2 regions of the Haloimpatiens massiliensis genome follow, and region 1 is predicted to be linked to the other one. Evidence: predicted binding sites of a transcription regulator. Region 1 holds the regulator's gene; the other holds the start of a gene.
The links. Region 1 encodes NrdR, which represses ribonucleotide reductase genes. Its sites were predicted from a motif close to CACNANATNTNGTG; they were not measured.
Positions count from the first base shown of each region.

Region 2: the regulator NrdR is predicted to act here: its motif matches at 2,001-2,014, upstream of C1715_RS06360 (vitamin B12-dependent ribonucleotide reductase).

Region 1 is NZ_LT854640.1:663,735-670,649, forward strand. Features, by position in the region: gene ftsA (cell division protein FtsA) at 1-558, shown strand, start outside; gene ftsZ (cell division protein FtsZ) at 574-1,689, shown strand; gene spoIIGA (sigma-E processing peptidase SpoIIGA) at 1,952-2,758, shown strand; gene sigE (RNA polymerase sporulation sigma factor SigE) at 2,771-3,478, shown strand; gene sigG (RNA polymerase sporulation sigma factor SigG) at 3,553-4,326, shown strand; gene C1715_RS11305 (YlmC/YmxH family sporulation protein) at 4,428-4,679, shown strand; gene nrdR (transcriptional regulator NrdR) at 4,739-5,194, shown strand; gene pgeF (peptidoglycan editing factor PgeF) at 5,238-5,945, shown strand; gene C1715_RS11320 (response regulator) at 5,957-6,649, shown strand; gene pnpS (two-component system histidine kinase PnpS) at 6,652-6,915, shown strand, end outside.
Region 2 is NZ_LT854639.1:181,750-188,664, reverse strand. Features, by position in the region: gene C1715_RS06360 (vitamin B12-dependent ribonucleotide reductase) at 1-1,936, opposite strand, end outside; gene C1715_RS06355 (hypothetical protein) at 2,269-3,303, shown strand; gene C1715_RS06350 (RrF2 family transcriptional regulator) at 3,435-3,863, shown strand; gene C1715_RS06345 (APC family permease) at 4,318-5,673, shown strand; gene C1715_RS06340 (gamma carbonic anhydrase family protein) at 5,816-6,319, shown strand; gene C1715_RS06335 (GAF domain-containing protein) at 6,905-6,915, shown strand, end outside.

The sequences.
Region 1 (6,915 bases):
AATGATATTTCTATATGTCTAAAAGTACCTTATTTAGAAGGGGAAGAACTAAAAGTCAAATACGGGAATTTAAATTTAAATGAAAGTGAAGGAAATAAAAGATTGAAAATTAATTCTCAATATGGAAATGATATTGAGGTTGATTATGTAATATTAAATCAAATAATAAAGGCAAGAGTTGAAGAAATTTTATTATTTATTAAGAGAAAGCTTATGGATATAGATAGTTATAATGAAATAAGCGATATTGTTTTAGTAGGTGGTGGTATTTCATTATTTTACGGAATTGAAAAAATAGGGAGAGAAATACTTGGTAAAACCATAAGAATAGGGGTTATTAATTTTACAGGTGCTGATAATCCTATGTATACTGCAGCTATAGGCATAGTAAAAGATGTGGGATGCAGTTTAAAAAGCTCTACGAATATGCAAGAAGAAACCGGTGTTTTTGAAGAAAATGATTCTGAAAGAGTAAAAGGTAGAAAAGAAGATGTATATGATAATAGCAATAAAAAGTTTTTAACTAAAATACGTGATTTTTTTACGGATTTCTTTTAATGAGGAGGTATTATTGTGCTAGATTTTGATGTAGATGTTCAGCAATTTGCTCAGATAAAGGTAATAGGCTGTGGCGGCGGAGGAAACAATGCAGTTAACAGAATGATAGTAGAAGGATTAAGGAATGTTGAGTTTATAGCAATAAATACGGACAAGCAGGCGTTGATGTTGTCTCAAGCTTCACAAAAAATTCAAATAGGAGACAAATTAACAAAGGGGCTTGGAGCTGGTGCTAATCCTGAAATTGGACAAAAAGCAGCAGAGGAAAGTAAAGATGAAATTTCTCAAGCTATTAAGGGAGCAGACATGGTATTTATAACCGCTGGTATGGGTGGCGGAACAGGTACCGGTGCAGCACCAGTAGTAGCTGAAATAGCTAAATCAATGGGTATATTAACAGTTGGAGTAGTAACAAAGCCATTTCCATTTGAGGGAAGAAAAAGAATGATTCATGCTGAAATGGGGATTAAAAATTTGAAAGATAGAGTAGATACTCTTGTTACTATACCAAATGAAAGATTGTTAACAATGGTAGATAAAAAGACTTCTTTAATTGATTCTTTTAGATTAGCAGATGATGTACTAAAACAAGGTGTACAAGGTATATCTGATTTAATAACTATACCAGGACTTGTTAATTTGGACTTTGCAGATGTGAGAACTATTATGTTAGATAGAGGTCTTGCTCATATGGGTGTAGGAAGAGGAACTGGAGATAATAGAGCTCAAGAAGCTGCTAAACAAGCTATATCAAGTCCATTACTAGAAACCTCTATAGTAGGAGCTACTGGCGTTCTATTAAACATAACTGGTGGCGGCGATTTAGGATTATTAGAAATAAATGAGGCTGCTGGAATAGTTCAAGAAGCAGCAGATCCAGAAGCTAATATAATTTTTGGTGCTGTTATTGATGAAAATTTAAAGGATGAACTAAGAATTACTGTAATTGCAACAGGATTTGAACAAGAAAAAATTGATGCTCAGAAAAGTTTTTCAGCTGAAAAGGACTTTGGGCTTTTCTCTCGGGAAGAAAGAAAAGGAGTTAAGTCAAGCAAAGATGAAGTGGCTGCGGGTAGAGATTATACAGAAGAGAATTTGGAAATACCTACCTTTTTAAGAAGAAATAGATAAAACTTAATATACTAAATTTTCAAACCGGAAAGGTGCCTATGGGCACCTTTTTTATTATATTTATTTGGTAGTTACTCTATTACATAAGGATTCGTAAGCTTTATTTGAAATAAAAAATCCATACTAAATCAAGAACTTTGTTTATATTTATAGAAAAATAATTTTAAATAGCGAAAAGAAGGTAATAAAAAAAATATTTAATGTTAAAAAATGACAAATTTTTAATTCATAAACATATATAATATGTTTAGGGGTGTTGCATGTGATTGTGTATGTGGATGTGGTGTTTATAGAGAATTTCATAATAAATATGTTTTTCTTATATATAACAGCATCAACAGTTAAGACAAAAATTAATTTTAAAAATATAATTATTTCATCTTTTTTAGGTGCTTTCTATGTAATTGTTCTTTTGTATTTTAAATTTAAATTTTTAAGTTTTTTGCCAATGAAATTATTTGTAGCTTTTATTATGATAGTAATAGCTTATAAAAATAAATCTTTAAAATTCTATTTAAAAGCATTAGTGGTTTTCATTGCCTATTCCATGTTTTTGGCAGGATTATGTTTATTTTCTCAATTGAATAGTACAGAAATATTTAATATGGGAGATGTGTTTTTAGGTGATTTTTCTTATAAAAAGTTAATTTTATGTTCTATGCTAATATATATTTTTATAAATAGGATAGTTATATATATTAGAGAGAGAAAGTTTTTAAAGAATTTAGTGTACAATGTAGAGATTGTTACTGACAAATATAATAAATTAATAAAGGCTTTTTTGGATACAGGAAATGAACTTAGAGAGCCAGTTACAAATTTGCCGGTAATAATAGTGGAGAAAAATCAACTTCCTAATATTAATGAATACAAAGATAAACTTTACGTGGCTTATAAAGCAGTGAATGGTCAATGTGGTAGGATGGAGGCTTTTAAGCCTGAATATATCAATATTTATAGGAAAGATTTTAAAGAGGAGAAAAAACAAGTTATTATTGCTTTATGTGATACTAAATTAAGTAAGGATAATGATTATAATGCTTTATTATCAAGAGGAATATTTGAGTAATGGGGGGTTATTATGTTTAAAGTAAAAATATTATTAAATCATTTACTAAGTAAGTTTAAGATATTTATAAAGAAAGTGTATTACATAGGCGGAAGCGACGCTCTTCCACCGCCTCTTACAAAAGAAGAAGAAGATGGACTTGTGAATAAGTTAATACTAGGGGATGAAAGTGTTAGAAGTATACTAATTGAAAGAAATTTAAGGCTAGTTGTTTATATTGCAAGAAAATTTGAAAATACAGGAATAAGTATTGAGGATTTAATATCTGTAGGGACTATAGGTCTTATAAAAGCAGTAAATACTTTTGATCCAGGAAAAAATATAAAATTAGCTACTTATGCATCTAGATGCATAGAAAATGAAATATTAATGTATCTAAGACGCAATAGCAAAGTAAAAGCAGAAATATCATTTTATGAACCTTTAAATATTGATTGGGATGGAAATGAATTGCTTTTATCAGATATATTAGGTTCTGATAGTGATGAGGTATATGAACTTATTGAAGAAGAAATAGATAAGCAATTACTAGTTTTAGCAATGAAAAAACTAAATAACAGAGAAAAAGAAATAGTAAAGATGAGATTTGGATTAAATGGGAAGAAAGAAAGAACTCAAAAGGAGGTAGCAGATTTTCTTGGAATATCTCAATCCTATATATCAAGATTGGAGAAAAGAATAATCAAAAAATTAAAAAAAGAAATTAGTAGAATGTTATAGTTTGTCTATTAGTATAAAAATCGTTCCTTGAGGAAATAATTAAAATGCAAGTACAATAAAGGGGCGAGAAGATTATGATGGTAAACAAAGTAGAAATATGTGGAGTAAACACAGCAAAATTACCCGTACTTAAAGAAAAAGAAATGAAAAAAATGCTTATTAAAATGAAAGATGGTGATAATGAGTATAGAGAAAAATTCATTAAGGGAAATTTGCGTCTAGTTTTAAGTGTTATCCAAAGATTTAACAATAGAGGGGAAAATGCAGATGATTTATTTCAAGTTGGATGTATAGGACTTATAAAAGCTATAGATAACTTTGATTTAAGTCAAAATGTTAAGTTTTCAACTTATGCAGTCCCTATGATAATTGGAGAGATAAGAAGATATTTAAGAGATAATAATTCTATAAGAGTAAGTAGATCCTTAAGAGATATTGCATATAAAGCACTACAAGTAAGAGATAGATTAATTGCTAAAAATAATAAGGAACCTACCATATCTGAAATAGCTAAGGAACTAGAAATGCCAAGAGAAGAAGTGGTATTTGCTTTAGATGCTATTCAAGATCCAGTGTCACTATTCGAACCAATATATCATGATGGTGGAGATGCTATATATGTAATGGATCAAATAAGCGATAGTAAGAATTATGATGAAAATTGGCTTGAGAATATATCCATAAAGGAAGCAATGAAAAAATTAAATGGTAGAGAAAAACTTATATTATCTCTTAGATTTTTTCAGGGAAGAACTCAAATGGAAGTAGCAGAAGAAATAGGAATTTCTCAAGCACAAGTTTCTAGGTTAGAAAAAACAGCTCTTAAGCATATGAGAAAATACATATAATCTTTATAGGGTAGATAAAATTCTACCCTATTTTTTATAGCATATGTATGGAAAAGGTTTCATACATATTTATTAGATTGAACTTTGGGGGGAGAGAATATATGTTTTCAATTAATAATTTAAAGATGATGGAAGTGATAGATATAGATTCAGGAGCTAAATTGGGATTTATAAAAGATTTTAAAATAGATACTTCTGAGTATAAAATTATATCTATAATACTACCAGGAGAAAAAGGAGTATGGTTTAGTAAGAATGAGGATTTAGAGATATCTTGGGAATGTATAATAAAAATAGGAGTAGATGTAATATTAGTACAAAGTCCTAGAGGCCCATTAGTAGATGAACAGTAGAATTTTTAATAAAATAGTGTATAATAGTTAATATAATGTTGGAAGGAGGGCGTAGTATAGTGAAGTGTCCATATTGTGCATATGAAGAAAGTAAGGTAGTGGATTCAAGATCTACTGATGATAATACAGCCATAAGAAGAAGAAGAGAATGTTTAAATTGTAGCAAAAGATATACTACTTATGAAAAAATAGAAGATATCCCAATTTTAGTTATAAAAAAGGACGCCAGCAGAGAGTATTTTGATAAATCTAAAATAATAGCAGGGCTCATTAAAGCTTGCCAAAAAAGACCGGTTTCAAGAGCGCAGATAGAGGAAATAGCAGACGAAGTAGAAAAGGTTTTAAGCAATGAAATGATTACAGAAGTTAAGTCGGATTTGATTGGTGAAATTATTATGAAAAAGTTAAAAGATGTAGATGAGGTGTCCTATGTACGATTCGCATCCGTATATAGGCAGTTTAAAGATATTAATACTTTTATGGAGGAAATAAAAACTTTAATGTATAATAAATAAATTTTATTTTTAAAGTGGAGTAAAATTTTATATGAGGTGAAACATGATAGTTAAGAACATAGGAGAATATAGATTTATAGGAGAAGAATTTCAGGACTTGATTTTGTATTTTTCAACAGCTAAAGGTGGATTGAATTTTAATAAAAATACCAGTAAAGGATTAGAAAATATTAATAAATTAAAAGAATGGTTTGGTGCAGAAGAGGTAGGTTATTTAAATCAAATTCATAGTAATATAATAGTGGATTACCATGGAGAAGTACAGGATGGAGATGGAATTATTACCAATAAAAAATCAGTAGCTATAGGTGTTTTTACAGCAGATTGTGTGCCAATAATTATTTTTGATAAAAAAAGACAAGTAATTGCTGCGGTGCACAGTGGATGGAAGGGTACATATAATTTTATATTAAGTGATATAATAAAAAATATGATGGACAAGTATTTTGTACAAAGTAAAGATATAGTAGTTTATATTGGACCTCATATAAATAAATGCTGTTATAAAGTAGGAGAAGAATTAATTAGAGACTTTAAAAATGTGAAAATTTATGGCGAAAATGTAGTATGTGGTGATAAGTTAGATTTAACTCTATGTATTAAAAAACAATGCTTAAACTATAATATACCTGAAGAAAATATAAAAATATTGAATTCATGTACCTTCTGTGACGAAGAAAATGAATGGTTTTCCTATAGAAAACATAGAACTTCTAATAGAATGTTTTCATTTATAATGTTGAAGAAATAGGGGGAATCAGTATGGAAGAAAAGATATTAGTGGTGGACGATGAGGAACATATAAGGGAGCTTATAAAATTCAATTTAGAGAAAAATGGATATAAAGTTGGGTGTGCAGTAGATGGCAATGAAGCTCTAGAATATGTAAGAAAGCACATACCTAAATTAATATTATTAGACTTAATGCTTCCTGGCATTGATGGATATGATGTATGTAAAAGAATAAGAGGAGATAAAAATACAGCTAATATACCTATAATAATGATTACAGCTAAGGGTGAAGAGATAGACAAGATACTAGGATTAGAATTAGGAGCAGATGATTATATAACCAAACCTTTTTCTGTTAGAGAATTAATTGCTAGGGTAAAGGCTATGCTTAGAAGAGTAAATTTAAAGGAAAGTGAAAAGGTATATTATTTTGGCAACATTTCTGTAGATTTTCAAAAACATTTAGTTTTAAAAAATGGCTATGAGATAGATTTAACATTAAAAGAGTTTGAGTTATTGCAAATACTTATAGAAAATGCAGGCAAGGTAATGACTAGAGAAATACTTTTAGATAAAATTTGGGGATATGAATATATAGGAGAAACTAGGACTGTAGATGTTCATATTAGGCATTTGAGAAAAAAAATAGAAGAGGATGATAAAAATCCTAAATATATTCAAACTATAAGAGGTATAGGATATAGATTTAATTTAGGAGAATAAATATGAAGAAAAAAATGATGCTTTATTTGTGTGCTTCTATTGTTACAACTTTAGTTGTTGTAACAATGTTATTTATGTCTATTGCAAATCTTCAATATGAGGCTAATATAAGAAAACAATTGAAAAATAATAATAACATAATAAAAAATTTAATAGAAACTAATAATTTAAAGGATCAAAAGAAATTTTTTATAGAAAATTTTAAGGATACATACACTAGAATTACTTATATAGATAGATATGGAAATGTAATATATGATTCTAAG
Region 2 (6,915 bases), on a different contig from region 1:
CTTCTATAACAGGGTTTACAATGGTCATGTAGCCTCCGCCAGAAAGCTTTTTGTATACAAAGTGACTGAAATAAGGCTCTATGGAAGTGGCGCCACAATCCATGGCCAAGGATATGGTTCCTGTAGGTGCTATAACCGATACTTGAGCATTTCTATAGCCATATTCTTCACCACAATCTAAAGCAGATTTAAAACTTTCTTTTAAACTATTTCCTAAGTAATTTAACCCCATTTTTTCTAAAATACTATGGTCAACTTTTACTGGAGTATAGTTTAAACCTTCGAAATTATCCTTTAAGGCACTGGCAACTCTACAGTGATTTCTTATGACTCTAAGCATGTATTTCTTATTTATTTCATATTTTGGGAAAGGTCCTATTTTTTTTGCCATTAGTGAGGATACATAATATGAATGTCCTGTCAAAATGCCTGTAAGGGCAGAGGCTAAAGCCCTAGCTTCTTTTGAATCATAGGGGTACCCCATTACCATAAATAATGATGCTATATTTGCAATACCTAGTCCAGTGGTTCTAAACATATGAGTTTTTCTAGCTATGTCTTCTGTAGGAAATTGACCCCAATTTATTGAAGCCTCTAATACTAATTGTGTAAGACCAATTAAGTGAAGGTATTGGTCTATTTTAAATTTTTTATATTTATGGTCGTAGAATTTGTATATATTTATAGACGCTAGATTACATGAGGTATCATCTAAAAAAGCATATTCACCACAGGGATTTGTAGAATTAATTCTATTGTGTTTTGCACCAAATTTTCCATCTTCTCCTGCAGGACATGTATGCCATGCGTTAAAGGTATCGTCAAATTGGGAGGCAGGGTCTGCACAATCCCAAGCACATTTATTAAAAGAATTCCATAAATCTTTAACTAAAACTTTTTTATTTACAGAGTCGTCCACTCTACCTTTTAATTCTATAGTTGCATCTGGATTATTATTTAAGTTTTCGACTTTTTGCATAAAGGAATCTGAAAATCTTATGGAGTTATTAGCGTTCTGGCCTGAAACTGTTTCGTAAGCTTCACCTTCAAAACTAGTATCATAACCCATCTTTCCTAAATCTCTTACCTTTTGCTCTTCTTTCGCTTTCCAGTTTATAAAGTTTTGAATTTCAGGATGATCTATGTCTAGGCATACCATTTTTGCAGCACGTCTTGTGGTGCCACCAGATTTTATAGCACCAGCATTTCTATCTAAAGCTTTGAGAAAACTCATAAGACCAGATGAAACTCCTCCACCAGAAAGATTTTCATTTTTAGCTCTTATATTAGAAAAATTTGTTCCTGTACCAGAACCGCCTTTAAACAACCTAGTTTCAGTTATAAAATGATCTGAAATAGAATGCTTTCCTAGAAGTTTATCTTCTATAGATAATATAAAGCATGCAGAGGCTTGGGTTCTAGTGTAGGAATCTTTGCTTTCTACAACTTTATTTGATTTTTTATCGAAATAATAATTTCCTTGCTTATTTCCAGTGATTCCATAGCATAGTGATAAGCCAGTATTAAACCACTGAGGAGAATTTGGAGCATACATTTGGTTTAGAAGGCCATAAACCATTTCATCATAAAATATGGAGTATTCCTCTTCTGTTTCTATAATTCCATCATCTTTTAAAGATTCACACCAAAAACTCACTAATCTATGGGAGAGCATTTTCATGCTGTTTTCATAACCTATTTTATTAGGAATTCCTGATTTTCTAAAATATTTTGAAGCTATAATATCACAGGCATTTTGTGAATAGTGCATGGGAAACTCTAAATCCTTCATCTCTAATAATATTTTACCGCTTTTGTGGTCTTTTAAAATAACATCAGTTTTTTTCCACTGAAAAAGGTCGTAAACAGTTTTATCATTTTGATTTTCTAAGTCTTTTGTAAATACTCTTTTAAATAAATCTTTTATATCATTCATATAGTCGCTGGTAATGCCAGCTTTTTTCACCTCCATGTATTATCTTTACTATACCCTTAATATATACTATATATAGTTAATAGTATGAAAAAGTTATACCACATGTTGTATTATAAAATAAATATAACCTAAATTCAAATTATCTGACTTCTATTTTATAGAATTATTTATGAATTTCTAGCTTTACCTTTTCTTTTTAAATTATTTATGGATTAAAGTATATAATTTGCCTCCCAAATAAAAAAATGTAAATAATTATTTAAATTTATATATGTAATTATATGTTATTCTGTTATAATTATAATTATATACGAATTAGGAGGTAATATTTTATGAAAAAAATAAAGTTAGTTAGCTCTATGTTAATTTTAGCTTTAGTAACATTTTTGCTGGGAGGATGTGGAGCTAATGATAAGTTATTTAAGGCTATTGATAATAACTCAAATTTAAAATCCTATGGATTTAAAGGGGATTATAAAGTAAAGATTTCAGGAAAAGAAGCGGCTTCTGCAGGTGGTTTAGAAAATTTAGATATGAAAATAGGCGGAAAGGTTGTTACGGAAAAAGATAAAAATGCAAAGATGGATATGAATGTTGATTATAATATTATGGGTGAAAAATTAAACATTAATATGATATCTTCTGTAGATTTAGATAAGGATGATTATAAGATATTTATAAAATTACCTGAAGAGTTAAAAAGTCAAATGCAGTTAGCTAATAAAAGTATAGAATATATCTATATGGGAAAAGATACTGTAGAAAAAATGAATAAAGAAATGGGAACTCAAGCTGGAGCCATGCCTCAAGAGGATATAAAAGGTATGACAGAAAGCATGACGAATTTACAAGAAGGATTAAATGAATTCGTAAAAGGTTATGTAGAAGAAAATGGAAAGAAAATGCTAACAAAACAAGGTAAAAAAGATATAGATATAAATGGTAAAAAAGAAAATGTCGATGTATATGAAATAAAAGTGGATGATGCAGGGCTTAAGAAATTTTTAAAGTCCTTCCTTTCAGATAAAAAGAGAAAAACTCAACTAGAAACAGTACTAGATAAAATACTTGTAAAAGATGAAAAAGGAAAAGTAGATTATAAAAAGAGCTTGGAAAATGTAGATAAAATGCCTAAAATCATAGGAGATAAAGGTGCTACTTTCCAATTTGGAATAAAAGACGATTATGTTGTAAGTGAGAAGGTTAATATGGATTTAGTATTAGAAGGAGCACAAGTAACTTATGACATAGATATGGTACTTTTCGATTTAAATAAAAAGATGGATATAAAAATGCCAGAGAAAAATGATAAAGTTAAGGATCTTTACGATTTTATGATAGAAATGATTTTTAATTCAGCTAAATAAACAGATTTTTTAAGTTTTAGATGAGATTTTATTCCAATGAAAACTTAGAATTTGTATAGCTATTGTTAACTCTTATTTTTAAAAATGAATATTGCAGTAGCTGCACTATGGGATAAAGTGGGAGTGAAGAAATGAATATAACTCAGGAATCAGATTATGCAATAAGAGCAGTACTTTGTTTAAGTATATTAGGAGAAGATAAGATTTTAGAGGCTAGGATTATATCTGAAAATCAATCCATACCTATGAGATTTTTATTAAAACTTTTAAGAAAGCTCAAGACTGCAGGTATAGTTAAATCTTATAGAGGTGTAAAGGGTGGATATTCTTTAGGAAGAAGTCCAGAAAATATTACTTTAAAAGATGTTATAGAAGCAGTAGAAGGTCCTATATGTATAAATCGATGTACTTATTCTCCAGAGGAATGTAATGCAAACAAAAATGGAAAATGTGCAGTGCATCATGCATTGATGAGAGTTCAAGAAAAGCTCATAGAAGAGTTGGAAGAAATTAATTTTAAAAAGCTTAAAGAAGAAACGGATATAAATTGTTATAGGTAATGAATTTAAGTAAGAGGTAAGGTGGATTTCCCTCTACTATGTTACGGAAAATCTTTAATTAAATAAATGGTATAGTGGGAAAAGGTATAATTGTTTCATTAAATGAAGTAGTTATATCTTTTCTTTTTAAGTGCTTAAAAAGTTTTTTGGCGTAAGACTGCTGATTTATAAAGATTTAATAAAAATAAAATTGAAAATTATTTATTAAAGTTTCATGGAAGGGGGGAAGTATAGCTATTTTGGAATTTGTTTACAAATTAATTATAAAAAATTCCTTGAGTTTTATCCTTAACTCTTACTTCTTACTTTTTACCTTTTACTTCGTACATTACTTATCTAAAAATTATAATTATAAGTTTTAATGATAAATTATGCATTTTTTATTGACATAGGGTACTTTACTGTGATAAATTTAGCATGTTAATTTTTAAATGCGGAGGTAGATAAACTAAAGATGAAAAGGGAAATATCACTTAAAAAACAAATGGGCCTTTTAACTGCTACCATGTTAGTGGCAGGAAATATGATTGGTTCGGGAATATTTATGCTTCCAGCCACTTTAGCAAACACAACAGGTCCAGGTGCTACTATAATGGCTTGGACCATAACAGGTATGGGTTCTATATTTTTAGCTTTATCCTATGCAAATTTGGGGTCTAAAATAACTAAAACAGGAGGACCTTATGAGTACCCTAAAGAGGCTTTTGGAGATTTTGTTGGATTTTTAAATGCATGGTTATATTGGAATGCTTCTTGGATAGGAAATGCGGCTATAATAACATCTGTGGCTAGTTATACTGGAGCTTTAATACCATCAATATCAGGAAGTCCATTTTTATCCTTTGTATATACCAGTAGCATTTTATGGATATTTACTATAATAAATATAATCGGAGTTAAAGAGGCTAGTGTCATTCAAACGGCCATTACTATATTTAAAATAGCTTTATTTTTTGGATTTATAGTTGTAACTGCATGCTATTTTAATCCGCAATTTTTAGCACCAGCTTTTCCAACTGGAAAAGGAATTAGTACTTTGCCAGCAGCTATGGTGTGTACACTTTGGGCATTTACAGGCTTTGAAAGTGCTTCTGTAGCAGCAGGTGAAATAAGAAATCCAGAGAGAAATATTAAGTTAAGTACTATTTTAGGGATTGTAATAGCTATAATTGTATATATGCTTATAAGTGTATGTGCTATGGGAGCTGTACCACAAGAACAATTAGCTAAAAGTTCAGCACCTATTATAGAAATATTTTCTAGATTTTTAGGTAGCGGCATTACTAAATTTATATTAATAGCTTCTATTATAAGTGTTATTGGCACTACTACAGGTTGGATTTTTGCAACAGCTCGTGTTTCCTATGCAGCAGGTGAGGGAGGAATATTTCCAAAAGTATTTGCAAAAGTTCATCCAAAATACAATACACCATATGCTTCTTTAATAATAGGGTCTGTACTTACAAATGTACTTTTGCTTATGAATTACACAAAGTCTATGCTTTCAGCGTTTAATTTTATAATGTTATTGGCTACAGTGGCATATCTTCCTGTTTATGCCTTTGCAGCAGCGTCAGAAATAAAGTTAATATTCAGAGAAAATAAGGAAATAGATATAATTACGGTTATTAAAAAGTGTATAACACCATGTTTAGGATTGATATATGCCTTTTGGGCTATGGCGGGATCAGGTGTTGAAGTATGTTTATATGGATTATTACTTGCAGTTATGGGAATTCCTTTCTACGCTTATGTAAAAAAGAAAAAAAGAATAAACGAAGCAGCAGATCCAATGATTACTGATTATTAAAAAGTTAATTTATAAACTAGGGTATTTACTTTACAGGTTATGCCCTAGTTTTAATATTGTTGGAAGATATATATAAGCGCCTTGTAAAAGATTTATATATATATTAGAATTAATTAAAAGATTTTAGGAGAGGTGAATATATATGTTAACTAATTTTAAGGGCAAAAATCCTAATATAAATGAGAAAACTTTTATAGCTACTTCTGCAGATATAATAGGTGATGTGACCTTGGAAACGGGAGCTAATATATGGTATGGAGCGGTTTTAAGAGGTGATACTAATAAAATTTATATAGGAAAGAACACAAACATACAGGATAATTCTGTAGTTCATGTGGATATGGATAAACCCTGTACATTAGGTGACGGAGTTACTGTAGGCCACAGAGCTATAGTTCATGGATGTACAGTAAAAAATAATGTTTTGGTGGGAATGGGAGCTATTATATTGAATGGAGCTGAAATAGGTGAAAATACTATAATAGGAGCTGGAAGTTTAGTAACTCAAAATAAAAAAATACCCTCAGGAGTTTTATGTATGGGAGTGCCTGCAAAAGTAGTAAGAGAACTTACAGAAGAGGAAATAGATAGTATTAAAAAGTCAGCACAGCACTATGTGGAGCTTAGTTGTGAATACAGAATTTAGTATTTTATATGAAAGTTTATATGATGATTAACCTACAATAAGGTATAATGTGAGGCAATTATGAAATTTCTCCTTCATGACTTTCATAAAAGCTAGGAACAATAAATTTAATTTAAGAAATCCTAATCTTTTAGCCATATAAAATTATCTAACGCTCACATTCAGCGTCTTGCCTCAGGTTCGCTAGCCTGGCGTTCTTGCCAGACTTACGATAATTTTATATGTCTAAAAGAAGAATTTCTAAAATTAAATTTAAACAGTTCCTTCGCTTCTTATGAAAGTCATTCCAGAAAAATTTCATAATTCAGGTAATGTAAGGCACATTCAAATAAATGACAAGTCAGTATGCTAGTCTATTTTGCGTCATACTGCGTCAACAGAACCAACCGATAGTTCTACTAGCGGCGGAACCTGCTTCCTTGTCTGACACAAAATATACCAGCATTTTTGACTTGTTATTTATTTTCATGTACCTAATGCTTTTTGTGGTATAATCATATGATTATTTGCAATTATTTTAATCAAGAACCCCTCACTTCAGCATAGGCAAGTGGAGGGAGAGTTCACTATAAGGAGGTCACAGCAATGTTTAAATT